One region of the Glutamicibacter sp. MCAF14 genome, then DNA from elsewhere that is predicted to be linked to it. Evidence: riboswitches for the same ligand, from Rfam matches in the RefSeq annotation. Region 1 holds a riboswitch; each other region holds the start of a gene.
What was found. Region 1 has a riboswitch for S-adenosylmethionine ahead of AB4Y71_RS13070 (ABC transporter ATP-binding protein). Riboswitches for the same ligand answer to the same signal wherever they lie in the genome.

Region 1 (4,207 bases):
GAACCTTGAAGTACTTGCCTTCGTGGTTGATCGGGTGCACCTTGCCCGGGTCGGTGTAGATCCCGGTTTCCTTGTCGTTCTGCACCGCGTCGTCTTCCCACGAGCCTTCGAGCAGCTTGTAGACCACTTCGAGGTACTCATCGGCGTGGTTGTAGCGCTCGTCGTGCTCCATCTGGTCTTCCTGGCCCATGTTGCGGGCGGCCGATGGCAGGTAGCCGGTAACCACGTTCCAGCCCACCCGTCCATTGGTCAGGTGGTCCAAGGTGGCCAGGCGGCGGGCGAAGGCGTAGGGGTGCTCGTAGGCGGTGCCGGCAGTGACGCCGAAGCCCAGATTCTCGGTCACGGCGGCCATGGCCGAGACCAGCATCATCGGGTCGTTGACCGGTGCCTGGGCGCCGGAGCTCAGCGGGGTCACATTGGTGCCCTTGTACACGTCGTAGGTACCCAGCACATCTGCCAGGAACAGCCCGTCGAACTTGCCCTTTTCCAGCACCTTGGCCAGGTGGGTCCAGTAGCCCAGGGTGTTGTAGGTCGAGGCCTTGTCATCCGGGTGGCGCCACAAGCCCGGTGACTGGTGGACCACGCAGTTCATATCGAATGCGTTGAATAGGATCTCGCGCTTGTTCTCGCTCATTGTTGTGCCCCCGTAAATCGGTTAAGTGAATTGTTGCTGGTCTGTGCCAGGCCCTAGGCCCGATGGGTCGCGTCTTCGCCGGTAACTGACAGGCGCTGCGGCTGGACCCCGTTGATCTCGTAGTCCCCGACGATGCGTGCCTTGTAGATCGCCGGGTTATGCGTGGCAATGGTCCGCGCGTTGCGCCAGTGCCGGTCCAGATTGCAGTCGCTTCTGGTCGAAGAAGCTCCAAGCCCGTCGAAAATCTTGCTGGTCACTCCGATAGCCAACGGCTGGACCACGGTTTGCGCGCGGTTGGCGGCAAGCTCGCAGACCGCATAGCGCTCTTCATCGTTCAACCCCGGATCGCCCAGAGCCGCTTCGACTTCAAGCACCGCTCCGATGACTACGGAGTCAGCAGCGAAGGATTCCGCTGATACTTCGCCCACCAGCTGCAGCACCTGGGGTTCCTGGTAAACAGGGACACCGGTACCGGTGGTGAAGATGCGGGTTCGCGACTGCACCGCACGGCGCAGGTCGTTCAGTGCCGCGCGGGCGATGCCCGCCTGCACCGCCATGAGCACCAGCTGGAAGATGGCAGCTTCGGAGTCATTGGCCTGCTGCGGCATGAAGCAATCCACCGGGACCTGGCGGAACTCGGTGGTCCCGGTTCCGGTCAGCCCCTGGCCGAAGCCATCCCAGTCATCAAGGATCTTCACGCCGCTTCGCTGGGTGGAGACTACCGCAATCTGGCGTCCGGCCAGTTCCGGGTGGGACACGGCAACGGTGGTCCAGTCGGCAAAGATGGTGCCCGTGCAGTAGTACTTCTCGCCGTCGACGACCCAGCGGCCATCCACGAGGCTGGCTGCGGTGTTCAAGGTGCCCAGGGCATTGCCCCCGCGTTCGGTATAGGCGTTGCCGATGATCTGGCCGGCGGCAATGCGCGCGATCCATTTCGTGCGCAGCGCCTCGTCATCCAGCGCCAACACGTTTTCCACGAAGGCGATGTGCGCACGCCACAGCTGCCCGACGTGGGAGTCCGCCTCGGACAGCTCGATGAGCAAACGGAATACATCTGACAGCCGCGCCCCGTAGCCTCCGTCTGCCACAGGAAGTCGCAGCGCGCCGAAGCGTTCGCGATTGAGCAATCCCACCTGTTCGAAGGGAAGCACCCGGTTCAGGTCGCGGTCTTTGGCGTTCGCAGCGATCTGGGAGAACACCGGACGGAAAATTCCAGCGAGCCGGTCGTACTGCTCATCCGCGCTAGGTCCCGGCGTAATTTTCAGCAATTGCCTTGTCGGAAGCTGTTCTTCGAAATTGTCCAGTTCCAGCGCGGTGGCCTGCGAAGGATCACTGAGCTGGTTGAAGTCCAGTCCGGCGGCATTGGGCGAATGGCCAATAGGCATCAAAATTCTCAATTCTTTCCATCGGTCCTGGCGGTAGCACCGTCCCGCGCTTGGGGTGGTTGCTGCGGCGTCTTCGAGCCAGATCTCTCAGCCGCTCTGGATGGGTCGTATTCATTTGTAGCCGTAACAATCGTGCGATTCCAAGCCCCGAAGTCACATTTCGTCTCGCGATGCGCACGGGGTTGGACGGCACTTGCGCGACCTATTGCCGGCGAGACCGAAGATGACTTGCACAGAATTGGCGAATGTCGCCCAAACACGCATCTAATGAAATAAATAACGAAATATCCTCCACATGTGACGTAGCTATCGAATATTTTTCATGTTACGCAAGATTTGCGTTCAATTCGTTCGAATGCCTGTAATGGATGAGTAACCATCCCGAGCGGCCGAGAGATCTGGCTCTACGACGCCGCAGCAACCACCTACGGACTACCCTCCGCAGGCCGGTGCTACCGCCAGGAACGATGGAGATGAATCATGGCTCTTACTTACGCAGCGCCCCCAACGGGGACAAGCGCCGCCTCTTCTGGTGCATTGGATGTCAGCTTCACCGACGTCTCACGCACCTTTACTACCAAGAAGGAAAGCCGCACCGTACTAGCGGATATCAACTTGCAGATAACCGCGGGCCAGGTCGTCGCGATCCTCGGTGCCAGCGGCTGCGGCAAGTCCACCCTGCTGCGTTCGGTATCCGGCCTGGACCACCCGTCGACCGGTTCCATCCGCACGGGCAACCACGATGTGAACGGCATCAACGATCTGTGCGCCGTCGCTTTCCAAGAACCGCGATTGCTGCCATGGCGATCGGTTCGCGAAAACATTGCCCTCGGGCTGGCACCAGGCACTGAAAAGTCCGCCGGCGAGACGCTCATCGATGAACTGATCGAGCTCACCGGATTGAGCCACGCAGCGCACCTGCGCCCACGGGAAATTTCCGGCGGCATGGCCCAGCGGGTATCGCTGGCCCGCGCATTGGCCCGCCGCCCAGGAGTGCTGCTCCTAGACGAACCCTTCGGCGCACTGGACGCACTGACCCGCTTGAAGATGCAAGACCTGCTGCTGTCCATCCACAAGTCGTTCCCCACCACCGTTTTGATGGTGACCCACGATGTGGATGAAGCCTTGACGCTCGCTGATCGGGTCATTGTCCTGGGCCGCGCCGGCACCACCGGCGCCGCAAGCGTCATCGAGGACCTGTCCTTGCACGCCGCTCAACCGCGTCGGCACACCGACAGCCAGTTTGCCGCACACCGCGCACATCTGTTGCGCCTGCTGGGCGTCGATCCCACCAATCACTAGCCCCATGCGCCTCACGGCGCCTTGGAGTTTTCATCCCAAGTGGCCAGTTTCCACCTCACTGGCACGCACATTATTAGGATTTTCTATGCTTTCGAACCGCTTCACCCGCCGTACCGCATTGTCCGCCGCCGCCCTGCTGCTTGGCACCTCGGCGCTTGCCGGTTGCGCCGGCGAAAACGCTACGGCCGCCAACGCGGACAAGACGCTGTCCATCGATTTCGCTACCTACAATCCACTGAGCCTGGTGCTCAAGGAGAAGGGCTGGCTGGACGAAGCTGCTAAGGAATCCGGCGTCAGCGTTGAATGGATCCAGTCCGCTGGTTCCAACAAGGCCAACGAAGCGCTGCGAGCTGACGCAATCGACGTGGGCTCCACCGCAGGTTCGGCCGCATTGCTGGCGCGCTCCAACGGTTCGCCGATCAAGACCATCGCGTTGTACTCGCAGCCTGAATGGGCCGCGCTGGTGATCGGCAAGGATTCGAAGATCAGCTCCGTGAAGGATCTGAAGGGCAAGACCGTCGCAGCCACCAAGGGCACCGACCCGTACTTCTTCCTGCTGCAGAGCTTGGAAGAAGCCGGGCTCAGCGAAGACGACATCAAGCTGCAGAACCTGCAGCATGCCGACGGGCGTACCGCATTGGCCAATGGTTCGGTTGATGCTTGGAGCGGCTTGGATCCGATCATGGCCGCCGCCGAAGAAGACGGCGCCTCGCTGGTATACCGCAACCTTGATTTCAACACCTACGGTGCGCTGAATGCCCGCGAAGACTTCATCGAAGAAAGCCCGGAACTGGCGCAGCTGGTGGTCGACTCCTACGAAAAGGCGCGTGCCTGGGCTACCGAGAACCCTGAAGAGACCGCCGAGATCCTCGCAGACGTGGCTGGC
Region 2 (4,207 bases), on a different contig from region 1:
GTCGGCTATGCACTGATTGGGCCGGCCATCGGAATCGGCCAATAGTGCCGTTATGCTGGGCTGATGCAGATTACCGAGCTGAGCGAGAAATACCTCCACCAAGCTGTTGACTTGTGGGAAGCCACCGGGCTGACTCGTCCGTGGAATGATCCGCTCGCTGACGCTCGACGGGCTTTGCACGAACCCACCTCTACGGTGCTGGCCATGATCGAAAATGATCAGGTTGTGGGCACTGCGATGACTGGCCATGACGGGCACCGCGGTTGGCTCTACTACGTTGCAGTGGATCCGCGCAGGCAGGGCAATGGCCTGGGCAGGTCCTTGGTGGATGCGGCCAGCTTGTGGCTGCGAGAACGGGCAGTGCCCAAGGTGCAGCTCATGGTCCGCAGCGAAAACGCTGCCGTCATCGATTTCTATGAACGCCTGGGCTTTGAAGACCAGCAGGTCGTTGTCTTGGGCCGGCGTCTGGACCAGTCTGAGGCAAGAGCCGGAAAAGAATGAAGGCGGGGACGCCATTGGCCCCGCCTTCGTGAGTTCATTTTTGAACTTCTTACAGCACCACGGTGCCGGACTCGGTTTCAAAGGTTACCGACATGATGCCCGGAGTGCCATTCGGAGCTTCATATTGCATGGTGACAGCTCCCAAATTGACGTTCTGCGGCTGGCCGAGCCAATCCAGCACCCGTTCGCGCGAACCGGCGATGGCTATCTCGCTGATGGCACCAACCGGTTCAAGCGACTTGGACGGATGCAGGTCCTCAGTACCGTCATCCCATGAGATCAGGTATGGGCACTGCGGGTCGGCGATCAGGCCCTTGATACCAATTTGCTGCCAGGTCAGTTCGCGGCCATCAGGGAACTTGCGGTTGCCAGGCACTGACTTGCGGCCCAGGCGGTCTTCGGCGCTGGATAGATCCTCCACCGAGACGCACCAGCCCATCCAGCCACCGCCGAGTTCCGAGCGGGCGCGAACAGCCTGTCCGAAGGGTGCCTTGTCGCTGGCCGGGTGGTTCAGCACCTCGACTACTTCCAAGTACTGGCCGTGCTTGAGCGGGAAGATGACATTGCGTGTTCCGAATCGTGGATGCACGCCACCCTTGACGAACTCCAAGCCGAGCGACTCGGAGATTCTTTGCGCGGTTGGCATCAGCCCATCAGGGCCGCATGCATAACTTACGTGATCTAGCCTCATCATGTGCCCATCATGGCAACATGTGATGGCAGTCTCTACTTAGGTAACCCTAAGCGGGGCGAATGCTATCGAATAGTCTGCGGAAAAGTCCTCAAAAATACGGAATATGACCGATTGAGTCCAAGGCCAAGCGCCTGCATTGCAAAGATCTTCGGTTCTCGGGCAAACTGGATGCAGGTCATGAGTCCCAGTAACAAGCCCCGGCTTACTGGGCGGCAACCCTCCACCGCGGTGGGGTGCCCCGGGTGAAGACCTGGCCCTTGAATGCGCAAGGCATCAAGGACAAGCGCGGGTTACCCCTGGAAGTTCTCTCGATACGGTGCTTCCTGTCGGTGTCTTTTCAGTGGCGTACCCCCATAGTCATGAAACGCTATTTGGAGGAAACCATGAGCAGCAACTGGTCATTTGAAACCCGTCAGATCCACTCCGGCCAGACCCCGGATCCGACAACTGGAGCACGAGCTCTCCCTATTTTCCAGACCACTTCTTTCGTCTTCCCTAGCGCCAAGAGCGCTGCTGCGCGATTCGCGCTGCAGGAATTGGAGCCGATCTACACGCGTATCGGAAACCCGACGACTGACGCAGTGGAAACCCGCATTGCCGACCTTGAAGGCGGTGTCGGAGCACTGCTGCTCTCTTCGGGACAGGCAGCAACCACCTTCGCCATCTTGAACTTGGCCGAGGCCGGCGACCACCTGGTTGCCAGCCCAAGCCTTTACGGCGGAACGCAGAACCTGCTCAAGCACACCCTGAAGCGCCTGGGCATCGAGGTCACCTTCGTCTCTGATCCGGATAACCTCGATGAATGGCGTGCCGCGGTCCGCCCGAACACCAAGGCATTCTTCGGAGAGAGCATCTCCAATCCGCGTCAGGATGTCCTGAATATCGAGGACATTTCGGCCATCGCCCACGAAGCCGGCGTGCCGCTGCTGGTGGACAACACCCTGGCCACCCCGTACCTGATCCGCCCGATCGAGTGGGGCGCGGATATCGTGATCCATTCGGCCACCAAATTCCTTGGCGGCCACGGAAATGCCATCGCAGGCGTCATCGTGGATTCGGGCAAATTCGACTTCGGCAAGGATGCGGAACGCTTCCCAGGATTCAACACCCCGGATGAGTCCTACAACGGCCTGGTCTTCGCCCGCGACCTGGGTGTCAATGGCATCCTGGGCGCGAATCTGGCCTACATCCTCAAGGCCCGTGTGCAGCTGCTGCGCGACTTGGGCGCCTCGGTTGCACCGTTCAATGCTTTCCTGATCGCCCAGGGGCTGGAAACCTTGTCGCTGCGCATTGAGCGCCACGGCCAGAACGCCGTCGAGGTTGCCAACTGGCTCGAAGCCCGCGGCGAAGTGCGCAAGGTCGCTTACGCAGGCCTGAAGTCCTCGCCTTGGTACGAGCGTGCGCAGAAGTACAGCGACCAGGGCGCTGGCTCGGTCATCGCCTTCGAATTGGAAGGCGGCTCAGAAGCAGGCCAGGCCTTCGTCGACGCGCTGGTGCTGCACTCCAACGTGGCGAATATCGGCGACGTGCGCTCCTTGGTCATCCACCCGGCCTCCACGACCCACGCGCAGCTTTCCGAGGCCGAGCAGGTTGCCGCTGGCGTCAGCCCGGGACTGGTGCGCCTGAGCGTTGGGCTGGAGAACATCAAGGACATTCTGGCCGATTTGGAACTGGGCTTCGCAGCTGTCGGCGCCCTTGAGAACAAGGAACTGCAGGAAACTCTCTAGGCATGGCATCCATTGTGACTACTGAAGATACTCTTCGCGCCGAAGAGCTCGCTGGCGGACAAGACGGCATTTTGCGTCGTAGTTCCGTGGGGGAGCACTGCTTTGAATTTGGCGGATACCTTCCCGAGGTGGAGCTGGGCTTTGAAACCTGGGGAACCCTAGCTGCCGACGGTTCCAACGCGGTACTGGTGATGCATGCACTGACCGGTGACGCGCACGTTGCCCAGGGCGATTCGCAAAGCGACGGCTGGTGGGAAGGTTTCGTGGGCCCTGGCGCCACGATTGACACCAATGAGTACTTCGTCGTGTCCATCAACATGGTGGGCGGTTGCAATGGATCCACCGGCCCGGCGTCCCTGGATGAGCAAGGCGTGCCCTACGGTTCGCGCTTCCCGTTCGTGACCATCAAGGACTCGGTGCGCCTCGAAGCGCGTCTGGCCAAGCAGCTGGGAATTGATTCCTGGCATGCGGTCATCGGTGGTTCGATGGGCGGGGCGCGTGCTCTGGAGTACGCGGTGCAGTTCCCGCAGCAGGTGAAGAATCTGGTGGTGATGGCATCCAGCGCGCAGGCAACTGCCGAGCAAATCGCCTTCGCCCAGGTGCAGACCCAGTCCATCCGCTTGGATCCGCACTTCTGCAATGGCGATTACTACGGCAATGAGGCCCGCCCGGACGCTGGTCTGGGTTTGGCCCGCCGCCTGGCCCACATCACCTATCGTTCTGAAGCCGAGCTCGAAACCCGTTTCTCGCGCAACCCGCAGGAAGGCGAGAAGCCAACGGGCCAGCTCGACGGAGCGCGTGGGCGCTACCAGGTGGAAAGCTATTTGGATCACCAAGCCAGCAAGCTGGTGAATCGCTTTGATGCCAACAGCTATCTCGTGCTCACCGAAGCGCTGATGAGCCACGATGTGGCTCGCGGCCATGAATCCTTGGAAGCTGCGTTGGCCCGCTTGGCGAAAGTCAACGTGGTAGTTGCAGCGGTGACCAGTGACCGCCTGTACTTCCCAGAGCAGTCGGTGAAACTGGCTTCGTCGCTGGCTAAGCCGAAACCTGTGCACTACATTGATTCGCCCATCGGACATGATGGCTTCCTGACCGATGCCAAGCAGCTCGATGGGGTCCTTCGGACGTTGGTATTCGGAGACTGATCATCGGCCGCGTAGCCGGATCGCTTGTAAAGCCAGAAGCAGTTCCACCAGTTATCGGTGGAACTGCTTCTGGCTTTTACTAGCTAATTTGCGCTGTCGCCTGCACCGAGGGAATCATTGGGCATGGTGTTCGCAAA
Region 3 (4,207 bases), on a different contig from region 1:
CGCCGCGATCCTTGCCGCCTTTGCCTACCGCATCCCGCTGGCTGAAGTAGCATCGACGGTCACCACGGCCTTCGGCAGCACCATGGGCAATATCGGCTTGGTGATTCTCTTCGGTACGATGATCGGCGTCATTCTGGAGAAATCCGGCGCGGCGATCTCCATGGCAGATGCACTGATCAAGGTTCTGGGTACACGATTCCCCAACCTGACCCTGTCGATCATCGGCTACATCGTTTCCATTCCGGTTTTCTGCGACTCGGGCTACGTGGTCCTTAACTCCCTTCGCAAAGCCATCACCTTGCGCACCGGTGTCTCGGCGCTGGCGACTTCTATCGCGCTGATGACCGGCCTGTATGCCACCCACACGATGGTGCCGCCAACTCCGGGCCCGTTGGCTGCGGCAGAAAGCATCGGCATTGCCGAGAATCTGGGTTTGATCATTGCAGTCGGACTGCCAGTTGCCGCGATCTCGGCCCTTGCAGGCTTGGCCTACGCCAGCCGGTTCAACAAGTCCAAGTGGACCCCGCTGCCCAGCGACGACGAGCATGACATCGCCGAACTCGACTACGAGCAGCTGCGTGCAAGCTTCGGCAAATTGCCTAGGCCGGCGATGGCATTCATGCCGATCCTTGTTCCCCTGGTACTGATCTGTGCCGCCTCCATTGCAAAGCTGCCATCGCACCCTATTGGCGAGGGAACGGCACTTGAGATCCTTTCCTTCCTTGGTACTCCGGTTATCGCGCTGATCTTCGGCCTGTTTGCCGCGACCTTCCTGTTGCGCGGTGGCAACAAGCTGTCGGTCTTCAATGAGCAGATGAAGGAAGCGGTGCGCACCGCCGCTCCGATCTTGCTGATCACAGGCGCCGGCGCTGGCTTCGGCGCGGTACTGGCCGCTTCGGACCTGACCACGATCCTTTCCGATTCACTCAGCGGACTGGGCTTGGGCCTGGCCGTGCCATTCTTGATCGCTGCTGCGCTGAAGTCCGCGCAGGGCTCGTCCACCGTTTCAATGGTGACCACTTCTGCTCTGGTCGCCCCGATGCTCGGTTCGCTTGGCTTGGATTCGCAGCTGGGCATGGTGCTTACCGTGCTGGCTGTCGGTGCCGGTGCAATGGTTGTTTCGCATGCAAACGACTCGTACTTCTGGGTTGTTTCGCAACTCAGCCGGATTCCGGTCATCACCGCGTATAAGACCTTGAGCGTGGCGACCGCCATCCAAGGCACTGCGGCGTTTGTGACCGTACTGATTCTCGGAGCCGTACTGCTGTAGTAGGACGCTGACCGCGCAAGCAACGGATCGCACCATCTGCCGATGGTGCGATCCGTTGCTTTAAGCATGTGTCTGAAATTGGTAGCCGAAGAGCGAAGGCCTGCCCGCTAGACGCGTCGCGCGGCCTTGTTCGCTTTGGCAGCCGAGACCATCAGCAACACGATAATGGCCAGATAACCTGCGCCGGTCGTGGCGAAGGCGAAACCGAACTGGCCCAGCACGCAGAGAATCGCTGCACCGGCCAGCATGGCCCAGCCTGCCCATGAAGCCGCGGCCATCAGCGGCGCAGCCTTCCGATGCCCTGCCAGCCAGACCTCGTCGCTGGCCAAGGTATGGCGCGTCTTGATGCCGATGGCCGCATTGCGCGCGAGCTTTCCATCCCGGGCCATGGGTGCGAGGAACGCTGCCACCAAAGTGATGCCCAGCAACCCGAGCATGAAGGGGATGACGCCTGCTGGATCCACGTTCCACCTGTTCTGACTATTCGCCGTGAACAGCCATCCTATTCGGAGGCAGAGCAGTTCCCGAGTTCAAATTTCGTCATTCAAGGGTCATATGACGGCCGCGCTGCCATCGATCAGGCAGGCAGGAGGCTCGAAGATGACGTATTTTGTCCTGCCGTTCCCTCGTATGACAGTGCCCTTCCAAGACTGCTGCCGGCAGTGGTTGACTCGGAGCACAACCCATCCAGAGCGGCTGAGAGACCTGGCTCCGCGACGCCGCAGCAAGCCTGCATCCCGCAGGTAGTGCTAACGCCAGGATCGATGGAACTTCCGGGCCACGAAGTGTGAACTTCTGTTCGGGATCCCTCGGTTCAATATTTCCACGAGAGGGACGGCATGACTCGCACTCGACCGAACACCTTAAAATTTCTTGCCACAGCCATGGCAGCAGTAACACTGCTTACCGGTTGCTCGCTAAAGGAGCCACGCCCAGAATTAGCGCCGGTTGCGGCGCAAAGCAGCAACCCGCAAGAGGAGCAGAGTATTGACGATGTCCCTTCACTCGAGGGCAAAAAAGTTGGCATCGCTGCCAAAGACATCCTGCACGACTACTCGCGTGTGATCTACCAGCAAATCCAAGAACGAGTCGAAGAGCTTGGCGGAGAAGTCATCGCTACCCAGGCCGAGGCCAAAGATGAGAAGCACGTCTCTGACGTGGAAAACCTGATTACCCAGTCTCCAGACGTCATCGTGGTGATCTTGGGTGATGCGCAAACGCTCACCCCTGCCTTGGCTAAAGTGGACGCCGCCGGGATCCCACTGTTCACCATCGACTTCCAGAGTGAATACTCGAAGAACAATGTCACTAGCGACAACTGGAACGTAGGAACCACGTTAGCTCGCACCATGGCCGAGGACCTCCATGGCAAGGGCAAGATCCTAGTATTCAATGGCTTCCCCGGCGTGACTCCCTGCCGGATTCGATACAACAGCTTGAACTTGGTTCTCGAAGATTATCCAAACATCGAGAAGATCTCCCCTGAACTGCAGGACAAGTACGAGGGCACTATTGAAGATGCCAAAAACCAGATTCAGGATCAGCTGCGCAGGCTGCCAGCAGGTGAAATTGACGCAATCTGGTCTTGCTGGGATATGCCGCTGATTGGTGCTGCGCAGGCCATAGACCCTACGGATAACGACATCAAGCTCTACGGTGTGGACGCAGAACCTGGAGCCTTGGATTTGATCGCGAATCCAGAGAGCTCATACCAATTCACAGTCGCCCAACCCATCAAGCAAATGGCCACAACCTCGGCCGCGAATATCGCATTGTTCCTTGATGGACAAACTGATCGGGTTCCGAATACCAGCTATGTCGAGCCAATTTTCGTCGACAAGGAAAACGTGAATCAGGTGCGCAATGACAACGGGATCTAATGAACTGCTGAGCATGGCCGGCATACGTAAATCTTTTGGCGCCGTCACTGTGCTCGACAATGTCCAACTTCGACTGCGGGCTGGCGAAGTACTCGGGTTGGTGGGCGAGAATGGCGCAGGAAAATCCACTCTGATAAAAATCCTCACAGGGCTGTACACCCTAGACTCTGGGCAGATTGACCTTGCTGGGCAGGCTGTCCAAATTCGCCGACCGGCCGACGCCGAAGCATTGGGCATTGAAGTCATCCATCAGGACCGTCACCTGGCCGGTCGCTTGACCGTCGCCGAACAACTGTATCTGGGAACTACCAAGAGCCGTGGACTCTGGCGCCGTGAGCGTAGCGTGCAAGAAGCAGCTCGGGCCGACATCTTGCGAACCACCGGTCAGGAGCTGGATACGGCGGCTTTCGTTGATGAGCTGAGTGTTGCTCAGCAACAACTGATCCAAATAGCCCGTGCAGTGTTGGCCGAACCCAAAGTGCTGATCCTGGACGAGCCGACCGCGCCGTTGGCCAATGACGAAGTCGCACAGCTTTTCGGCACCATCCGCCACCTGCGCGATCGTGGTGTAGGAATTATTTTCATCTCGCACTACCTGCAAGAACTGCAGCAGATTACCGATCGGATCACGGTGTTGCGCAACGGCAAGAATGCCGGCGATGCCAGCTTCGCGGACGGGGACAGCATTGAAGATGTCATCGGCTTGATGCTAGGTAATCAGGTCAATGAATTCTCACATCAGAAGCACGAGGTACGTCCTGTTCAGGGCGAGCCTGCCCTCGAACTGGTGGACCTGTCGGTCGCTGGCAAGTTGGGCAACATCAATCTCGCGGTAGCCCCCGGAGAAATCGTCGCCGTCACGGGATTGGTGGGATCAGGTATTGAGGTGCTCGCCGATGCGATCACCGGCCTCCATTCACACACGGGCTCTGCCGTGTTGCACGGTCGACCGGTGACTTCTGCAGCTGACTTTGTCGCTCGTGCCGGCGCCTACGTCCCATCGAATCGACACCAAGATGGAATCTTCTTGCGCAACACCGTGCGTGAGAATATTGCC

Region 2: it holds a riboswitch for S-adenosylmethionine, as region 1 does, so the genes downstream of both, AB4Y71_RS06530 (bifunctional o-acetylhomoserine/o-acetylserine sulfhydrylase) here and AB4Y71_RS13070 (ABC transporter ATP-binding protein) in region 1, are expected to answer to the same signal.
Region 3: it holds a riboswitch for S-adenosylmethionine, as region 1 does, so the genes downstream of both, AB4Y71_RS01290 (substrate-binding domain-containing protein) here and AB4Y71_RS13070 (ABC transporter ATP-binding protein) in region 1, are expected to answer to the same signal.

Annotation. Positions count from the first base shown of each region.
Region 1 covers NZ_JBFREO010000005.1:220,953-225,159, forward strand. Annotated here, with positions in the region: gene AB4Y71_RS13060 (LLM class flavin-dependent oxidoreductase) at 1-634, opposite strand, end outside; gene AB4Y71_RS13065 (acyl-CoA dehydrogenase family protein) at 688-2,019, opposite strand; SAM riboswitch class I at 2,035-2,126, opposite strand; SAM riboswitch class I at 2,393-2,493, shown strand; gene AB4Y71_RS13070 (ABC transporter ATP-binding protein) at 2,500-3,321, shown strand; gene AB4Y71_RS13075 (aliphatic sulfonate ABC transporter substrate-binding protein) at 3,407-4,207, shown strand, end outside.
Region 2 covers NZ_JBFREO010000003.1:235,636-239,842, reverse strand. Annotated here, with positions in the region: gene AB4Y71_RS06545 (CPBP family intramembrane glutamic endopeptidase) at 1-45, shown strand, start outside; gene AB4Y71_RS06540 (GNAT family acetyltransferase) at 64-501, shown strand; gene AB4Y71_RS06535 (VOC family protein) at 551-1,195, opposite strand; SAM riboswitch class IV at 1,369-1,487, shown strand; gene AB4Y71_RS06530 (bifunctional o-acetylhomoserine/o-acetylserine sulfhydrylase) at 1,579-2,922, shown strand; gene metX (homoserine O-acetyltransferase MetX) at 2,925-4,070, shown strand; gene AB4Y71_RS06520 (SGNH/GDSL hydrolase family protein) at 4,154-4,207, opposite strand, start outside.
Region 3 covers NZ_JBFREO010000001.1:275,322-279,528, forward strand. Annotated here, with positions in the region: gene AB4Y71_RS01280 (GntP family permease) at 1-1,270, shown strand, start outside; gene AB4Y71_RS01285 (SdpI family protein) at 1,378-1,734, opposite strand; SAM riboswitch class I at 1,951-2,041, shown strand; gene AB4Y71_RS01290 (substrate-binding domain-containing protein) at 2,155-3,150, shown strand; gene AB4Y71_RS01295 (sugar ABC transporter ATP-binding protein) at 3,134-4,207, shown strand, end outside.